4 regions of the Bradyrhizobium lablabi genome follow, and region 4 is predicted to be linked to each of the others. Evidence: predicted binding sites of a transcription regulator. Region 4 holds the regulator's gene; each other region holds the start of a gene.
The links. Region 4 encodes PhoB, which activates phosphate uptake and scavenging genes when phosphate is short. Its sites were predicted from a motif close to TGTCATNNANCTGTCAT; they were not measured.
Positions count from the first base shown of each region.

Region 1: the regulator PhoB is predicted to act here: its motif matches at 1,448-1,464, upstream of B5526_RS30185 (UDP-2,3-diacylglucosamine diphosphatase).
Region 2: the regulator PhoB is predicted to act here: its motif matches at 3,107-3,123, upstream of B5526_RS24770 (acetoacetate decarboxylase).
Region 3: the regulator PhoB is predicted to act here: its motif matches at 1,851-1,867, upstream of ugpB (sn-glycerol-3-phosphate ABC transporter substrate-binding protein UgpB).

Region 1 is NZ_LT670844.1:6,543,615-6,548,410, reverse strand. Features, by position in the region: gene B5526_RS30190 (glycosyltransferase family 4 protein) at 1-613, opposite strand, end outside; gene B5526_RS30185 (UDP-2,3-diacylglucosamine diphosphatase) at 613-1,425, opposite strand; gene B5526_RS30175 (hypothetical protein) at 1,968-2,732, opposite strand; gene B5526_RS30170 (LssY C-terminal domain-containing protein) at 2,769-3,578, opposite strand; gene B5526_RS38040 (hypothetical protein) at 3,586-3,945, opposite strand; gene B5526_RS30160 (formylglycine-generating enzyme family protein) at 4,477-4,796, shown strand, end outside.
Region 2 is NZ_LT670844.1:5,304,300-5,309,095, reverse strand. Features, by position in the region: gene B5526_RS24785 (GNAT family N-acetyltransferase) at 1-346, shown strand, start outside; gene B5526_RS24780 (hypothetical protein) at 358-540, shown strand; gene B5526_RS24775 (homospermidine synthase) at 653-2,086, shown strand; gene B5526_RS24770 (acetoacetate decarboxylase) at 2,276-3,016, opposite strand; gene B5526_RS38480 (hypothetical protein) at 3,205-3,537, opposite strand; gene B5526_RS24760 (WD40 repeat domain-containing protein) at 3,727-4,746, opposite strand; gene B5526_RS24755 (CobW family GTP-binding protein) at 4,746-4,796, opposite strand, start outside.
Region 3 is NZ_LT670844.1:3,979,819-3,984,614, forward strand. Features, by position in the region: gene B5526_RS18480 (organic hydroperoxide resistance protein) at 1-327, shown strand, start outside; gene B5526_RS18485 (CaiB/BaiF CoA transferase family protein) at 524-1,729, shown strand; gene ugpB (sn-glycerol-3-phosphate ABC transporter substrate-binding protein UgpB) at 1,923-3,236, shown strand; gene ugpA (sn-glycerol-3-phosphate ABC transporter permease UgpA) at 3,293-4,174, shown strand; gene ugpE (sn-glycerol-3-phosphate ABC transporter permease UgpE) at 4,180-4,796, shown strand, end outside.
Region 4 is NZ_LT670844.1:4,818,788-4,823,583, reverse strand. Features, by position in the region: gene B5526_RS22415 (aspartate aminotransferase family protein) at 1-182, opposite strand, end outside; gene B5526_RS22410 (GcrA family cell cycle regulator) at 629-1,138, shown strand; gene phoB (phosphate regulon transcriptional regulator PhoB) at 1,362-2,066, opposite strand; gene phoU (phosphate signaling complex protein PhoU) at 2,244-2,960, opposite strand; gene pstB (phosphate ABC transporter ATP-binding protein PstB) at 2,971-3,792, opposite strand; gene pstA (phosphate ABC transporter permease PstA) at 3,789-4,634, opposite strand; gene pstC (phosphate ABC transporter permease subunit PstC) at 4,639-4,796, opposite strand, start outside.

The DNA of each region.
Region 1 (4,796 bases), 1.7 Mb from region 4:
TGGTGCCGGGCAAATCGAGATCGAGAAACGCCTCGAGATTCTTTTCGACCGCGACGCGGCCGACGCACAGGAAAATCGGGCGCGGCAGGCCGAGCTCGACGGCGCGCGGATGAAACAGCCGCGCGTCGACGCCGCGTGGCCACAGCACCACATTACGGAAGCCGCGGGAGCGCAGCTCGTTCGAAAGCGCCGGCGTCGCCGCCATCACCGCCTGGCTCGGCCGGTGGAAGGCGCGCAGCGCCGCCCAAATCCAGGATTCGGGGATCGGCAAACGCGCCGAGATATATTCGGGAAAGCGGGTATGAAAGCTCGTGGTGAACGGCACTTGATGTTTGCGGCAATAGCGCCGCGCCAACAGCCCGATCGGCCCTTCGGTGGCGATGTGAATGCTGTCGGGCCGGGCGTCTTCAATCAATCGCGCGATTTTTGCCGGCGTCGGCAGCGCCACGCGCAAATCCCGGTAGCTCGGCAAACCAAAGGTGCGGAACGATTGCGGGGTGACGAAACTGACCTCGACGCCGAGCCTCTCTGCCGCGTCCGCCATCATGGTCAGCGTCCGTACCACCCCGTTGACCTGGGGATGCCACGCATCGGTCGCGACCAGAATATGCATCAGGCGGCACGCGCGGCGACCGAGGCAACAGGCGCCGTCCGGCGCAGCGGATCGGTCCAGGTGATGATCTCGAACCGGCCGTCTTCGTGCTCGACCAGCGCAGTGCAGCTTTCCACCCAGTCGCCGCAGTTCATGTAGCGGATGCCGTGCTCATCGCGGATGGTGGCGTAGTGGATATGGCCGCAGATCACGCCGTCGGTGTTGTGCCGGCGCGCCTCGGCGGCGAGCGTCTGCTCGAAGGCGCCGATATAGTTCACCGCGTTCTTGACCTTCAGCTTGGCCCATTGCGACAGCGACCAATAGGGCACGCCGAAGGCGCGGCGGAAGAAGTTGACCAGCCGGTTCATCTGGATCGCGAAATCATAGGCCTTGTCGCCAAGATGGGCGAGCCAGCGCGCGTTCTGCACCACGAGGTCGAAAATATCGCCGTGAATGACGAGGTAGCGCCGGCCATCGACGCCGGTATGGACGGTATTTTCGACGACATCGATGCCGCCGAAATGGGTGCCGTAATAGTTGCGCAGGAACTCGTCGTGATTGCCGGGCACATAGATGATCTTGGCGCCCTTGCGCGCCTTGCGCAGCATTTTCTGCACGAAGTCGTTATGGGATTGCGGCCAGTACCAGTTGGATTGCAGCGCCCAGCCATCGACGATATCGCCGACCAGATAGATGGTGTCGGCATCGTGGGTGCGCAGAAAGTCCAGCAATCGTTCGGCTTGCGAGCCGCGGGCCCCGAGGTGGACGTCGGAGATAAACAAAGTGCGAAAGCGCCGTTCCGGCAACTCGTCACTCATAGTGTAACTTCCCATGTCGAGCAGCTAGCCGATTCCCGTGACAACGAGATGACGGGACCCTTTACGTTTTGTTTGGACATGGTCTGCCGGCAAACGCTTCGCGTTTGTACCGAAAAGGAAAACCGGTTCCCGGAGCTCAAGACCGTGCTCTTTGTTTGGGCAGGATCGAGATCGGCAGTGTTCATTCGCCAAGGCCGGTTCCAACGCGACTCAATCGTCCGCTTGTCGAAAGCGCGAATAGCAGCGCCGTGCGACAACCAAGCGACATCGATCGTCATTCCGGAGCATGGCGCTGGGATCAAGGACGAGACGTCGACGATCCATCATCGTTGAGTTCGTCGCGCATGGTTCGAGGCGCCGGCTTCGGAGCTTGAATCACGTCTGCAGCCGTCCCCTCAACCCGCAACGGCCCATCGCGGAGCCGCTCAACCTTTCTTTTCTCACCGTAAAGTGCGGACGAAAGGTGCCGCTTTGCCGTCGGCGAGACCCTGCGCTTGTCCATCGTCGTATCATCCGACGATGGACACCTAACCGTGGCGCCCCTCGCGCGGTGAACTTCAGCGTCCAAGCGACTTCGCCAAGCTTTCCAGGTTCTGTGGACTGACATGGATCAAGCCATGCCGCGGAGTATCGATATCGGCGATCAGAAGGAAGGCAATCGAGACGATAAGCGGCAGCACGAGAGCAAGCTTTCCCGCAGCCTTGCCGTTTCGCGACCGATAGCCGAACAGCACGTTGGAACACAGCGCGATAGCCGCCATCAGACACCACGCGGCGGTCGGAATCCGGTTCCAGAACGCCGCTTGCGTGTAGCCCTGCGAATTGATCACGTCGTTCATGCCAGCGAGCGCCAGCGCCGCAACCGGCGTCGGTTGTGCGGTGGCCGGTCCGCGGACCGCAGCCCAGAGATCAGCCTGCAATTGGCTGGTCCGCGCATCGATCCGCGTTCGCTGAGTATCATCGTGAGTGATGTAGAACAGGATACGCTGGTCAAGGTAGTCGCCAAGGAGCTTGCGCAGGTTTGCGGCATCCGCAGGTGGCAGAACGTCGGCTCGCAAGATTTCGGTCCCAATCGCGTTGGCTTCGGCTTCCTCGAAATTCTTGCGCTGTTCGTAGCGACTGGTGGCCATCGAAAAGCTGAAGCCGATGATTAATGCGAGCAGCGTCAGGGTGGCCGCAAGGATGACACCGAGATCCTCATTACGCTCATCGCCGGCGCTCGGGTTGCGCCTGCGCAGCCACGAGCCCGCGACTGAAGCGAGCCACAGCGTCACGAAGGCCGCCGCGAACACCAGCAACGGGTAATGCGTCAGATTTTCCATGACTCCACTCACTCGCGAACGCGGCGATCCGCGCGGTCAGTGCCATCCTATTCGCGATCCCCAGGAAAACGCGGTGTCTTTCATTTGAATGAGTGCGGGTGCCGGCAGCATTTCAGCAAGCTTTTCAGCTTCTTTGCCGCCGCTGACGAGTCGCGCCACCCATATTTCTCCGTCCGTATAGTAAGGATCGCCTTCACCGTTTCGCCCATTTAAGGTGGGACCGATCCCCTTCATTTGATAAATGCTTGTCACCATGTGGGCATCGTTCAATTCTGCGATCAATCGGTCTCGCTCTTCATCAATATTGGCCGCGATGCGATGAGTAACCTGGCCCGTGTCGCGGCTTAAAGTGACCCCGCTGTCGAAAGTCGCAGAGCCGAGCCAAACGGGACCGCCATCAATTCCGCTTTCAAGGACCTTCCAGAAGCGGACGTGTTGGCGGCGATCGGCGCTCCCGCCATGTGGCTTTTCGAACGCCAAATCCTCACGTCGCCCCTCGTAAAACAGCGGACTGACCGGCGCACTTTTGTAAGGTCGGTCGAGCAGTACGCTCCCGATGATCTCCACGCTGGTCCGCAATGTGATGGGGTCGGCGGGGTACCAGCCCGCGGCATGAAATGCGCGAACCAAATCCTCACGAGTTCCTACCAGGCCAACATTAATAGGACCTCCCGGGATACCCTGCGCCGTCGCGGTCAGCATTGTATGCTTTACAAGCCCGGGTTCGTGCTCAATACGCGCCCATGTCGCGGGTAAAACAAGGTAACTGAGAACGACATACAAAATGACGAGTGTAGCGATGATCGTGAGACCCTGCCGCTTACGTCCTCGCGGAAAGAAGTTCATTTGGGTTCTACAGGATATACATTCGTTTAGCTGCGGTAAGCGCGCGCTGGCAACCTAAGCGATCACCTTGGGCATCAAGCCGTTTGGCGCGGGCCAAATTTGCTGAAAATTTGGATTTCAACCGCTCTTCGGCTTGTTTCGTAGAAGCCACGGTTGGTTGGTGACCAAGTTGCGCACCGACTGACTGGGGTGCTGTTAATCCCGCATTTGGATTGGTTGCTGATTGACGCACGGCTGCTTCGAATTCTGCAATGTCGGCACTGCATGGGCCTGCTTGAGCAAATGTCGAACTCAAGCCAAGAACCGCACCGATGAATGGACCCGCTATTGCCTGCCGGAAAGTGCTTGCAAAATGATATTTGGACATCGGAAGTCCTCCCGACCGCCTAACAAGATTTCATTCCGGGATGGTAGCGCTACTAACATAGCAATGCCCTTCAGCGTCACCAAGTAACCGTTGCATCCTTGCGATGTCTCCCTGGTTAGCTTGGCCACTCGCGGCTCAATATGCAATTCCGGCAGGATTTCGATTTGCTGGAAAAAAATTGAACGTTGCGACGGAAAAGTCACAGCCGTGATTGCGGCAAAGAGAGAGACCCCGTCCACGTGCAGGGCAGTCCGGAGAGTGGATTGACCTTGCCCACCGTGCATGCCCGGAGATCGGCATGAAGCAGGTACTTTCTTGTCGTCGAAAGGATTTGCCCGAGCTTCCGTCCGTTTTTGCATAGCGGCGGCCAGGGGGGGACGTATTCTAGTCCGTCACGGGACCGCGCCGCGTTGGCGGGATCGTCCGATCCCGCCCCGTTCTTAGCGGCATGCCGCGATCCCAACCCTGCCTTGGCGGGTTGCACTTGGTATTTTCAATTAATGGCGACCCGCCCAACAAGGGGTTAGCTGCATGAATATTTCAACCAACACTCTCGCGAAGGTCGAGATCCGCGAGAGTTCATCCGCGCCGATGGTATTCATTCCGGGCGGCACCTTTCGCATGGGATCGGACAAGCATTATCCGGAAGAAGCTCCGGTCCACCGCGTCACCGTCGATGCGTTCTGGATGGACCGCTATCCCGTCACTAACCGGCAATTCAAGGAATTCGTAAGGGCTACCAAGCACGTCACCGTCGCGGAAATCATACCCGACCCCAAGGATTATCCTGGAATGCTCCCGCACATGGTCTACGCGGGCTCGCTGATGTTCTCGCCGCCCAACCATCCGGT
Region 2 (4,796 bases), 490 kb from region 4:
GGCGCTGGTGCTCGGCCCGCTGGCGGTTCACCCCTCGTGCCGCAAGCTCGGGGTCGGCGCCGCACTGATAAAGCACGCGCTGATCGCCGCCGAAGTGCGCGGCCATCGCGCGGTTATCCTGCTGGGAGACGCGCCCTACTACGCCCGCTTCGGCTTCTCGGCGGCCAAGACCGGCGGATTGTCGCTGCCGGGTCCGTTCGAACGCGACCGCCTGCTCGGCCTCGAACTATCCGATGGCGCGCTCGACGGCGCCTCGGGGATGGTGGTGCCGGGCGGCCGCTCGCTGCCGAAAATCAAGGCATCGCGCGCCAAGAAGGCGCAGCTAGCCGCGCCGCGCGCCGCCTGACGCCAAGCATCATGTCGAAGAGCTTGCCCACCACGCGCGATGCTGCGCCTTCGCGCCTCCGCCGCGCCGTCACCACCGTCCTGATGATCATGCTCGCCGTCATGATCGTCAGGGACATTTTTGCGCGCCGCTGGGGCTCGACCGCAGCGCCGCGCCAAGACGTCGCCCAAGACGTCACACAGCGTTCCCCCTGATATGCAAGGGTTGCGCGTATCCGGGAAAAGCCCGTAAACCGCGTGGAGCCCCTGAGATCGAGCCCTGAAGCGCCGCGCCGCCTGATACCTTTTTTCTTTCTGGAGATACATGATGAGCCCATCCGATCAGCAGATCCATGCGAAGATTTCCGGCCCCATTGTCATGATCGGCTTCGGCTCGATCGGCAAGGGCACGCTGCCGCTGATCGAACGGCATTTCGCCTATGACAAATCCCGCTTTGTCATCATCGATCCGCACGAGGATGGCGAACTCGCCAAGCAGCACGGCGTGCGTTTCATCAAGCAGGCGGTGACAAAAGACAATTATCGCGAAACCTTGGTGCCGCTATTGACCCAGGGCGGCGGCCAGGGCTTTTGCGTCAATCTGTCGGTCGACACCTCCTCGGTCGATATCATGACGCTGTGCCGGGAGATCGGCGCGCTCTATATCGACACAGTGATCGAGCCGTGGCTCGGCTTCTATTTCGACAAGAATATCGGGACCGAGAAGCGCTCCAATTACGCGCTGCGCGAGACCCTGCTCGCGGCCAAGCACAAGAGCCCGGGCGGGCCGACCGCGGTCTCCACCTGCGGCGCCAATCCGGGCATGGTGTCCTGGTTCGTCAAGCAGGCGCTGCTCGACATCGCGCGCGACACCAATACGCCCTTCAACGAGCCGAAGAGCCGCGAAGGCTGGGGCGAGCTCGCCCACAAGCTCGGCGTCAAGGGCATCCATATCGCCGAACGCGACACCCAGCGCGCGAAGAAACCGAAGCCGATGAACGTGTTCGTCAACACCTGGTCGGTTGAAGGCTTCGTGTCCGAAGGCATGCAGCCGGCCGAACTCGGCTGGGGCACGCATGAAACATGGATGCCGGACAATGGCCGAACCCATGAGTACGGCTGCGGCGCGGCGATCTATCTGCTGCAGGCCGGTGCCAACACCCGCGTGCGCTCATGGTGTCCAACGCCGGGCGCACAATATGGCTTCCTCGTTACCCACAATGAGTCGATCTCGATCGCCGATTATTTCACGGTGCGCGACGGCGGCAAGGTGATTTACCGCCCGACCTGCCACTACGCCTATCATCCAACAAACGACGCGGTGTTATCGGTGCACGAACTGTTCGGCGCCGCCGGCAAAATGCAGCTGTCGTGGCGAATCCTCACCGAGAACGAAATCGAGGACGGCATCGACGAACTCGGCGTGCTGCTCTACGGCCACGCCAAGAACGCCTATTGGTACGGCTCGCAGTTGTCCGTCGAGGAAACCCGCAAACTCGCGCCGTACCAGAACGCCACCGGCATGCAGGTGTCGTCGGCGGTGCTGGCCGGCATGGTCTGGGCGCTGGAAAATCCGAATGAAGGCATCGTCGAGGCCGACGAAATGGATTTCCACCGCTGCCTCGAAATCCAGCGGCCGTATCTCGGCCCGGTAAAGGGCTTTTACACCGACTGGACCCCGCTCACCGACCGGCCGGGATTGTTCCCGGAAGACATTGACGAAAGCGATCCGTGGCAGTTTCGGAACGTGCTGGTTAGGTAGAGGCGAACAACGCCCCTCACCGTCATGCCCGGCCGTAGCAGTCTGCCTCGCGCAGACTGCGTAAACTTGTCTGCGATGCCGGGCATCCACGTCTTTCTTGCTTGCGGCCAAGACGTGGATGGCCGGGACAAGCCCGGCCATGACGAACGTGAAAGATTTTGCTCGCCGCGGCTGTCCGGCGCGCGCAGCTCACTTCTTCATATAATCGAACGCCACGCTCCCCAGCCCGAGCGTGAGGTCGGCCTTGAAATGCAGCGCGGAGATCACTTCGCGCACCGGCAGTTTGGCTACGTCGCAGAGCGCGTGGGGAAACAGGCCGAGGGCTGAGGGGCCGGTCCATGATTCTTTCAGGGTGATGTCCTCGAGGTTGAAGCGCACCAATTCGCAGATCCGTGGGGATCCGTCGACATGCGGGATGATCTTGAGGATGAAATTCGGTGCCTTCATGCTTTTGAGCACGGCGTCATGATCGGCGGGGCGGTGCTTGTAGCCCATGGTGGCGGAGGCGCAGAGCACCGAGCCGTAATGCAGCGTCCCGACCAGCACATCGCTCTCGACTTCGATTTTCGGCCTCGCAAGTTTCTTTGGAAATCCCCAGAGCTCGCGGCCGCCAGCGATCGGCCCTTCGTCGTCCAGATACATCGCATGGGTATAGGCACCGTCCTCGCCGTTGAGGCGGACCGGGATCACCTGCCCGGTTTCGGTGTAGTCGCCGAAGCCCGTAGAGTCGGGCATGCGGATGAATTCATATTTGACGACGGAGTCGGTGATCTCGAGCGGCTCCGGCACCACGGCGGCGAGCGCTTCCGGATCGGTGCGGTAGGTGATGACGAAATATTCGCGGTTGAAGAACCGGTAGGGACCGGGCGGAAACGCCGGATTGGTCAGCGGCATCGAATAGGCGGTTTTCCTGACATCCTCGATCTTCATTGCCTGCCTCTTGTGTTGCCGCGCGGAACGCGATTATGCGGCAGCTGGCGGCAACAATCGAGGCCGGAAAATCGGCAGCGGCGGTCTCCCTGTCACAGGCCCGTCATTCCGGGGCATCGCGCAGCGATGAGCCCGGAATCTCGAGATTCCGGGTTCGATGCTTCGCATCGCCCCGGAATGACGGTGGGTTATTTCTGCGGAATTGGCGGCGCCATCTTTTCCGCCGGCGCCGGTGGCAGCGTGCGCCTGGTGCCGTCCTTTTGCGCCTGCGGATCGGGGCGGGCGGGCTCGGGCGCCGGCGTGGTCGGGCGCTCGCCGCCGGGCTTTGATTCCGCGGGCGGGGTATTCGAGGGCGAAGGCGCGGGCGAGGATTGCAAGGGCGGCGTCGCCTGCGCGAGCTGCCGATCGCCGGCTGCAATCTGGACCAAGGAAAGAGCTGCTAGCGCTAGCCCCGCCACGACCAACGCGGACGCGAGCAGCATGTCTTGCCTGTAAGCGCGCTTTGCTTCGTCCGAAGACATCTCGTTCACCGCAAATCACCTCGGAGATCAACGGACGTTGGAACCCATTGTTCCCCAGGGAACCGGCAAACGCAACCAAGTCCGGCCGCTAGAGCGTGATGACTTTTCTTCGAATCGTCATCCCGCTCTATCTGTTTGTCTGAGCATGATCTTTTCGGAAAACCGGTACCCACTTTTCCGGATCATGCTTTAGAGGTCCAACAGGCCGGCCTCGCCGTCCTCGAGGGCAAACGCCAATAGCGTCCCCCTGGCGTTCCAGGCCAGCCCCGAAACCGCCGCGGTGCCGCGCCGGCGCACCAGGATTTCGGCGCCGTCGGTGATGCGCACCATCAAAATGGTGCCGTCGCTATAGCCGGTCGCAAGAACGTCCTGCTTCGGATGGCAGGCGACGGCGGAGACGCGCGCCTGCAGCGGGGCCAGCATCGCCGGCTCCTTGCCCATCGGGCCGTCCTTGCTGGCAAACGGCCACATGATCACGGCATCGGCGCCTGAGGTCGCAAGCGCCTTGCCGCCGGCGCTCCACGACATCGAGCGGACGCGGCCGGGATAGCCGGTCATACGCATGTGCCGGCTGTCCGCAAGCCGCCAGCCGTGCAGCGCCGGCTCGTGCATCGCGGTGACCAGGAATTTGTTGTCCGGGCTGAAGGTGACGGCAAGATGCGAGCCGGCCCATTCCAGGATTTCCGGCTTTGCCGCCATATTGGGAAACCAGAGCGTCACGCCGTTATAATGCGCGACCGCGAGCCGCAGCCCCTTCGGCGCAAACGCAAGCCCGCCGACGGTGGAGGCCACGTCGAGCGATTTTTCTTCGCCCTTGCCGCTGCGGATAAAGGCGGTCTTGCCGGCCGACCACGCCACCGCGCCATCACCATGCAGCGCGACATTATCGATCCAGCGCCGCTTTGGGTCAGTCGCCAGCAGCGCGACCTCGCCGTTGGCATCGAGTGCGACGAGCTTGCCGTCATCGCCGCCCATGACGATGCGATCGCCATCGGACGTTGCGCACAAAATGCCGCCGCTATGGACGGCGACCGGCGACACCTCGCCGGCGCCGGTCACCAGGAAGACGTTTTCCTCGGCGCCGACAAAGGCCGCGCGCTCGCCGAGGAAATAGACCGAGGTCACGGGTGCGCCGATCGCGACCGGGCGCACCTTGTCGGTGACGGAAGCGATGGAGGCCGATTGATCGGGTGGATCGAACTCTTTCATCACGTGGTGATACAGCGCTCAAAACCGTCGCGGATGATCTGCTCGGGCAA
Region 3 (4,796 bases), 840 kb from region 4:
ACCCCGAAGGAACTGGGTGGCGGCGGCGGCGCCGGCAACAATCCCGAACAGCTTTTCGCCGCCGGATATGCGGCCTGCTTCATCGGCGCGATGAAGTTTGTCGCCTCGCAAGGCGGCCCGAAGGTGCCGGCCGACGCGGCGGTGACCACCACAGTCGGCATCGGTCCGCGCGCGGCCGGCGGTTTTGGCCTGGATATCGATCTCGCCGTCTCCCTCCCCGGGGTTCCGCGCGCGGAGGCTGAGACTCTGGTGGAGAAAGCGCACCAGGTATGCCCCTATTCCAACGCCACCCGTGGCAACGTCGATGTGCGCCTGAAGATTGTGTAAGGACGGCTGGCCCGCCGCGACAATTGGCGGGCCATTCGCCCAAAGGTTCGGTCAACGACCGGCGCGACGCAGCTCGACGTCGGTGCCGGCATACGCCCACGCGTGCGAAGGCATTGCTGCCGCCCCCGAACCTCGCTAGCTCTGGAAACCGAACGCTCCTCTTATTCCAATTTCCCTTTGAGCGAAGGTTGTTTCCATGACTTCCAGAACCGTCCCCGGCGCGATGGCCGGATTGCGTGTGATCGATCTGACGCGGGTCCTCGGCGGACCCTATTGCACGCAGATCCTCGCCGACCACGGCGCCGACGTGATCAAGGTCGAGCCGCCCGCCGGCGACGAGGTGCGCGACTGGGGACCGCCGTTCCACGGCGAAGACGCGGCCTATTTCGTCGGCATCAACCGCAACAAGCGCTCGATCGGGCTCGACCTCGCTTCCGTTGGCGGGCGCGCCGTGCTGATGAAGCTGTTGGAGCGCGCCGACGTCCTGATCGAGAATTTCAAGCCGGGCACGCTCGACAAATGGGGCATCGGCAACGATGTGCTGCGCGAAAAATTCCCAAAACTCGTGCACTGCCGGATTTCCGGCTTCGGCGGCGACGGCCCGCGCGGAGGCAATCCGGGCTATGATGCCATCATTCAGGCCATGACCGGCATGATCGCCGCGACCGGCTCGCCGCAATCGGGTCCGATGCGGATCGGCGTGCCGCTGGTCGATATCTCCACCGGGCTTTACGCGGCGATCGGCATTTTGATGGCGCTGTCGGAGCGCCAACGATCCGGCCTCGGGCAGTTTCTCGAAACCACGCTGTACGAAACCGGCCTAGCCATCATGCATCCGCACGCGGCGAATTACTTTATGCACGGCAAGCCGCCAAGCCTCACCGGCAACGAGCATCCGAATCTCGTTCCTTACGCGATCTTCCCGACCAAGACCGACAACATTTTTATTGGCGTCGGCAATGACGGCACCTTCAGAAAACTCTGCAAGGAGATCGGCAAGCCCGAACTCGCCGGCGATCGGCGCTTTGCCCGCAACAAGGACCGCATCGCCAACCGCGACGCGCTGCGCGCCGAGCTTGCCGCGGTGTTCAGCCTCTACGACGCCGAGCCGCTCTGCGATCGCCTGCTCGCCGCGGGCCTTCCGGCCGGACCGGTGCAGAGGATCGACCAGGCGCTGACCAGCGCCCACACCGTCCATCGCGGTGATGTCGTCGAGAAGGACTGGTACAAGGGGGTTGCCTCCCCGATCCGTCTCGAACGCACCAAGCCAAGCCTGCGCAACGTCCCACCGAAATTCAGCGAGCACACGCGCGAGGTGCTGACGGAATTCGGATTTTTGACAAGCGAGATCGATGCGCTGGTAGCCCAAGGCGTGGTCTGCGGCCCCGAGCGCAAGCGCTAGTTGCCTTAACCCGGATGCCGTGCAGTGCGCTGCACCGCATCCGGGACACCCGACCCCGCATCAGTCCATTTTAGCGCTTCCCTTGGCCGGCGCTTCCCCCGTACCATCCCCTTGTCTACACAGTCATTTGCCCGTCATCCGTCGCTGTTAACGCGCATACTGGGGAATGACGGTCCATTCAGGAGGGGGTTTTATGCTGCTTCGACATTTCGGCCTTGGCACTACGCTCGCGGCCACGCTTGCGCTCGCTACTCCAGCCCATGCCGTGACCGAGATTCAGTGGTGGCATGCGATGACCGGCCCGAACAACGACGTCGTGGTCAAGCTCGCCAATGATTTCAACGCGTCGCAAAGCGACTACAAGATCGTGCCGACCTTCAAGGGCGGCTACGCCGATGTGCTCAACGCCGGGATCGCGGCATTCCGGGCCGGCAATGCGCCCGGCATCATGCAGGTGTTCGAAGTCGGGACTGCGACCATGATGGCGGCCAAGGGCGCCATCAAACCGGTTTCCGAACTGATGAAGGAGCAGGGCGAGAGTTTTGACCCCAAATCCTATCTGCCGGCGATCACCGGTTACTACTCGACCTCGAAGGGCGACATGCTGTCGTTTCCTTTCAACTCGTCGAGCATGGTGCTCTGGGTCAACCTCGACGCGCTGAAGAAGGCCGAGATCGCCGAGCCGCCGAAGACCTGGCCGGAGCTGTTCGCCGACGCCAAGAAATTGCATGCGACGAGCCCGACCTGCGGCTTTTCCGGATCCTGGATCACCTGGGGACTGATCGAGCAATTCTCCGCCTGGCATAACGTGCCGATCGGCAGCAAGGCCAACGGGCTCGATGGCTTTGAGACCGTGCTCGAATTCAACAACCCGCTGGAGACCAAGCTGCTCGAAAGCCTCGTCGATCTGCAGAAGGACAAGAGCTACGACTATTCGGGACGCACCAACACCGGCGAAGGCCGTTTCACGTCCGGTGAATGTCCGATCTACATGACTTCCTCGGCGTTTTATCCAAACGTCAAGGCCAACGCCAAGTTCGCCTACACCGCTGTGCCGATGCCGTATTTCCCTGATGTCAACGGCGCGCCGCAGAATTCCATCATCGGCGGCGCCTCGTTGTGGGTGATGGGCGGCAAGACGCCCGAAGAATACAAGGGAATCGCAAAATTCTTCACCTTCCTGTCGGACACCGACCGCCAAGTCTATCTGCACGAGGTTTCCGGCTATCTGCCGATCACCAAGGCGGCTTACGAAAAAACCAAGGCCTCGGGCTTCTATGAAAAGAATCCGATCCTCGAAGTCCCGCTCAAGGAATTGACCAACAAGCCGCCGACCGAGAATTCGCGCGGCCTTCGCTTTGGCGGCATGGTGCAGATGCGCGACGTCTGGTCGGAGGAAATCGAGGCGGCGCTCGCCGGCAAGAAGTCGGCGAAGGAAGCCCTCGACGCCGCGGTGTCGCGCGGCAACCAGATGCTTCGGCAGTTTGAGCGCACCGCCGCCAAATAGCAGCGGCGAGGACCGCGGCAGGGCTCGACCTGTCGCGGTCCATCAAGCGAGGCATCATGGAACCCCGGGCGATCTTCTCAGGCAAGCTGCTGCCCTATCTTCTGATCCTGCCGCAGCTTGCGGTCTCGCTGATCTTTTTCTATTGGCCGGCGCTGCAGGCCTTGCAGCAATCGTTCCTGGTGCAGGACGCCTTCGGGCTCTCGACCGAATTCGTCTGGTTCGAGAATTATGTAGCTCTACTGAAAACGCCCGAATACTACCACGCGATCGGCGTCACCTTCGTGTTTTCGGCGCTGGTGGCGTTCTTCTCGCTCACGCTCGGCCTTTTGCTCGCGACGATGGCGAACAACAACATCCGCGGCGTCCAGATCTATCGCACCTTCCTCATTATTCCCTATGCGGTGGCGCCGGCGGTTGCCAGCGTGCTCTTCATCTTCATGTTCCAGCCCGGCCTCGGCATGATCGCGCGCGCCCTGCAGCGCAACGGCATCGACTGGAATCCGGTGCTCAACGGCACCCATGCGATGATCCTGGTCGTCATCGTCGCGGTCTGGAACCAGATCAGCTATAATTTCCTTTTTTTCCTCGCCGGCCTGCAGGCGATCCCGAAAAGCGTGATCGAGGCCGCCGCGATCGATGGCGCCAAGCCGATGCGGCGGTTCTGGACCATCGTGTTTCCGCTGCTGTCGCCGACCACATTCTTCCTGATCATCGTCAATATTACCTACGTGTTCTTCAACACGCTCGGCATCATCGATACCGCAACCGGCGGCGGCCCCAACGGCGCCACCCAGACGCTGGTCTACAAGGTGTTTCAGGACGGCAAGGGCGGCACCGATCTCGGCGGCTCGGCGGCGCAGTCGGTGATCCTGATGATCATCGTGGTCGCGCTCACCGCATTTCAGTTTCGCTACGTCGAAAAGAAGGTTCATTACTGAACGCCATGGTCGAGCACCGCCGCTTTGGAAACCTGCTGCCGCATCTGGTCCTTTTGGCCGGCGTCGCGATCGTCGCCTTTCCGGTCTATCTCGCAATCATCGCCTCGACCCACGACAACACCGTGATCGCCAACGGGCAGATGCCGCTCTACCCCGGCTCGCGTGGGCTCGAGACGTACTGGAACACCATCGTTTCCGGCACCGGCAGGACCACGCGCCAGGCGGTCGGCGTCATGATGTTCAACAGCCTGATCATGGCGATCGGCATCGCAATCGGCAAAATCGCGATCTCGATCATCTCGGCCTATGCGATCGTATTCTTCGCGTTCCCGTTCCGCATGACGGCGTTCTGGACCATCTTCATCACGCTGATGCTGCCGGTCGAGGTGCGTATCTTTCCGACCTACAAGATCACCAGCGACCTGCACGTGCTCGATTCCTATTCGGGGCTGATCCTGCCGCTGATCGCATCGGCGACCGCGACGCTGTTGTTTCGCCAGTTCTTCATGACCGTGCCGAAGGAACTGGTGGAAGCCTCGAAAATCGACGGCGCCGGCCCGATCCGGTTTTTCTGGGATACGCTGCTGCCGCTGTCGATGACCAACATCGCCGCATTGTTCGT
Region 4 (4,796 bases):
TCCTGGAGTGCTGCGACCAGATGCGGGTGGCAATGGCCGAGCGCGTTGACCGCGACGCCGCTCGTGAAATCGAGATAGCGCTCGCCATTGGTGGCGGTCAGCCAACACCCTTCGCCGCGCTCGAAACCGAGATCGGCCCTGGCGAAAACGGGAAGCAGATGCGACGTGGCGCTCTGGGTCATGGCAATCACTTGAAAGTTAGGCCCGGCCGCGGTGCGCGCATTGGCGCGATCGCATCGACCGCCAGACGGAAAACAAAACGTGCCGCCTTTTCGGGGCGGCACGTGGCAAGCATTCTATGCCCGCGGCGAACTGTGTCAACCGGTCGCCCCCGTATTCTTCCGGTGTCGCGGAAAGGGCGCATTGCAATGCTTAGCTGACGGAACATGTGGACGCACCCACGCGGACTCTTGCGCCGGAGTCACGCCATATTGTAGCTTCTGGGACGTCGGGTACGACATCTCGTGCGGCAGTTCTGATCCTAAGTCCTAAGTGTTCGGCGTACACGTTCGGGCGCGCTTTCCGCGCCCGGCGAGGGCTAAGGGATTCTGCCGGCTGGGATTTTTGACAGATTGGCACCGCAGCGCTGCCCCAAGATCGGCCGGCGCGACGCGAAGGAAAGAGTGCGATGACGGTATTGACCTGGTCTGACGATCGCGTCGAGCAACTGAAGAAACTCTGGGAGTCCGGGCTTTCGGCCAGCCAGATTGCCGCCGAGCTTGGAAATGTGACGCGCAATGCCGTGATCGGCAAAGTGCACCGGCTGGGGCTTTCCGGCCGCGCCAAGAGCCCCGCCTCGGCGGCGCCGCGTCCGCGCAAAGCCCGCCCCGCCCAGCACATGATGCGGGTAGCGCGTCCGGTCTCGCGCGGCAACACGGCGCTGGCGCATGCGTTCGAGGTCGAGCTCGAGGCCGATCCGATCGCCTTCGACAACGTGGTGCCGATCAGCCAGCGGCTGTCGCTGCTGGAATTGAACGAGGCCACCTGCCACTGGCCGATCGGCGACCCGGCCAGCGCGGAATTCTTCTTCTGCGGCGGCAAGGCGCTCTCGAGCCTGCCCTATTGCGCGCACCACTCGCGGATCGCCTATCAGCCGGCAGGCGACCGCCGCCGCCAGCCGCCGAAGCCGGCGCGGTAAAGGGCGCGTGCAGACAACGCGCTAAGTCTGCTCCCTCGCCCCGCCCTTGCGGGGAGAGGGTTGGGGTGAGGGGCTCTATCGTCGTCTTCGAACGTTCGTGATGAATGAAGCGCCGTGCCTCGCCCCTCACCCGAAATTCCCGCTCCGCGCGAATTTCGACCTCTCCCCGTAAAGAACGGGGAGAGGTAAGGAAGTCGCCGCTGGCGACAGCATGCGAGGCCGCTTACTCCGCCGCTTTCGCGAACCGGTCATCCAGCGCGTAGCCGGCGCCGCGGACGGTGCGGATCGGGTCCTGCTCGCGGCCGGGGTTGAGCAGTTTGCGCAAGCGCCCGATATGCACGTCGACGGTGCGCTCGTCGATATAGATGTCGCGGCCCCAGACTGAATCGAGCAATTGCTCGCGGCTGAACACCCTCCCCGGATGCTCGAGGAAGAATTCCAGGAGGCGATACTCGGTCGGGCCGAGATCGATCGGCCGGCCCGAGCGGGCGACGCGGCGTTTCTCGCGGTCGAGCTCGATGTCGCCGTAACTTAACACGGTGGCGAGCCGTTCGGGGCTGGCGCGGCGCAACAGGCCCTTCACCCGCGCCAATAATTCCGGCACCGAAAACGGCTTGACGATGTAATCGTCGGCGCCGGTGGCAAGCCCCCGGACCCGTTCGCTTTCCTCCCCGCGCGCGGTCAGCATGATGATCGGCAGCGACCGCGTCTCCGGCCGCGCCCGCAAGCGGCGGCACAATTCGATGCCGGACAGGCCCGGCAGCATCCAATCGAGCACGATCAGGTCGGGAACGCGTTCCTTCAGCCTGGTGTCGGCATCGTCGCCACGGCCGACTGTCTCTACATCATAGCCTTCGGCGTCGAGGTTGTAACGCAACAGCGTGGTCAGAGCTTCCTCGTCTTCCACCACCAGAATGCGCGCGCTCATTATGCCCAGCCTTCTCTTTTGTTTGACGCGTTTTGTTCACGTGCTCAAAAAACGCTTCGTTTGGTTTGACGCGTTTTCTTCACGCTAACCAGATGCACTTCGCTCGAAAACGCTACTCTTGGTTTGACGCGTTTTCTTCACGCGAACCGGATCTAGTTCGCTCGAAAACGCTGCGTTCTAATTTCCAGGTACTGTCGTGGCAAAGGTCGTCATGTCGCCCTTCGGGCGCTTGTCGAGGATCTGCTGACCCTCGATCATGTAGAACACGGTTTCCGCGATATTGGTGGCGTGATCGCCGATCCGCTCGATGTTCTTGGCGCAGAACATCAGATGGATGCAGAACGAGATGTTGCGCGGATCTTCCATCATGTAGGTCAGGAGCTCGCGGAACAGCGAGGTGCAGATGGCGTCGACTTCCTCGTCGCCCTTCCACACCGACATCGCCGCGGGCAGATCGTGCGCCGCATAGGCGTCGAGCACGGATTTGACCTGCGACTGCACCAGGTCGGTCATGTGCTCGAGCCCGCGGATCAGTTTGAGCGGCTGGAAATCGCTCTCCAGCGCGGCGACCCGCTTGCCCATGTTCTTGGCGAGGTCGCCGATCCGCTCGAGATCGGTCGCGACCCGCATCGCGCCGACGATCTCGCGCAAATCGACCGCCATCGGCTGGCGCCGCGCGATCGTCAGTACCGCGCGTTCCTCGATCACCCGCTGCAGGTTGTCGATTTCGGCGTCGGCGGCGACGACGCGTTGGCCGAGCGCGACGTCGCGGCGGATCAGCGCATCGACGGATTCGACGATCATGCGCTCGGCAAGTCCGCCCATCTCCGCGACCAGCCGGGTCAATTCCTGCAGGTCGCTGTCGAACGCCTTGGCGGTATGTTCAGAAGCCATATTGCTCTCCTCAGCCGAACCGGCCGGTGATGTAGTCCTGGGTGCGTCGATCGCTGGGCGAGGTGAAGATCTTGTTGGTCTCGTCGAACTCGATCAGCTCGCCGAGATACATGAACGCGGTCTTGTCGGAGACGCGCGCGGCCTGCTGCATGTTGTGGGTGACGATAGCGATCGTGTAATCTTCCGCCAGTTCCTGGATCAGTTCCTCGACCTTGGCGGTCGAGATCGGATCGAGCGCCGAGCAGGGCTCGTCGAACAGGATCACCTCGGGCCGCACCGCAACGGTGCGGGCGATGCAAAGCCGCTGCTGCTGGCCGCCGGACAGGCTTAAGCCCGAGGCGTTCAGCTTGTCCTTGACCTCGTTCCACAAAGCGCCGCCGCGCAGCGCCTTTTCGACCCGGCCATCCATCTCGGATTTTGATATTTTCTCGTAGAGGCGGATGCCGAAGGCGATGTTCTCATAGATCGTCATCGGAAACGGCGTCGGCTTCTGGAACACCATGCCGACGCGGGCGCGCAACAGATTGAGGTCGAGCTTGGAATCCAGGATATTGGTCTGGTCCAGCATCAACTGGCCGGTGGCGCGCTGGCCCGGATAGAGGTCGTACATCCGGTTGAAGATCCGCAGCAAGGTCGATTTGCCGCAGCCGGACGGTCCGATGAACGCGGTGACGCGATTGGCGCCGAGCGTCAGGTTGATGTTCTTCAGCGCGTGGTGCTCGCCGTAATAAAAGTTCAGGCCGCGCGCCGTCACCTTGGCCGGGGCCTCGGGCAACGCCACGGCCGGAACCGACCCACTCGCGGCACTCACTGATACAGACAGGTCATTCATTTTGGTGTCCTCTCGGCGCCAAGAATACGCGCGCCAATATTCAAGGCGAGTACGGTCAGGGTGATGAGCAGGGCCCCACTCCAGGCCAACTGCTTCCAGTACGCATAGGGGCTCTGCACGAAGTTGTTGATGGTCACCGGCAGGTTGGCCATCGTCTTGGTCAGGCTTAGGCTGAAGAACTGATTGGAGAGCGCGGTAAACAACAGCGGCGCGGTTTCGCCGGCGACGCGGGCGGTCGCCAGCAGCACGCCGGTGATCAGACCCGATCGGGCGGCACGATAAGCGATCCGCTTGATCACGAGCGAGCGCGGCAGCCCAAGCGCGGAGGCCGCTTCGCGCAGCGGATTGGGCACCAGCAGCAGCATGTCCTCGGTGGTCCGCAGCACCACGGGAATGACGATCACGGCGAGCGCCAGCGAGCCGGCCAAGGCCGAGAACCCGCCCATCGGCACCACCACCGCGCCATAGATGAACAGGCCGATGATGATCGACGGCGCGCTCAGGAGAATGTCGTTGATGAAGCGGATCACCGAAGTCAGGCGGTCGTTGCGGCCGTATTCGGCGAGATAAGTGCCGGCGAACAGGCCGAGCGGCGCGCCGATGCCGACCCCGATCACCGTCATGATGATGGAGCCTGTGATGGCGTTCAGGAGCCCGCCTTCGGTGGAGCCCGGCGGCGGGGTATTCTCGGTGAACAACTGAACGCTCAGCCCGGCGAAACCGTTGAACAACAGCGTGAACAGGATCAATGCCAGCCAGGTAACGCCGAACAGAGCGGCGCCGAAGCAAAGGGCTCGGATGACGATGTCGGTGCGGCGCCGGCGGACGTAAATCGGGTTCATGAGCTTAGTTCCCGGCTTTCGTTTCCAGATGCTGCAGCATCATCCGCGCCGCGGCCAGCACGAAGAACGTCAACACGAACAACAACAGGCCGAGCAGGATCAGGCCGGATTGATGCAGGCCGTCGCTTTCGGCAAACTCGGATGCGATCGCCGCCGAGATCG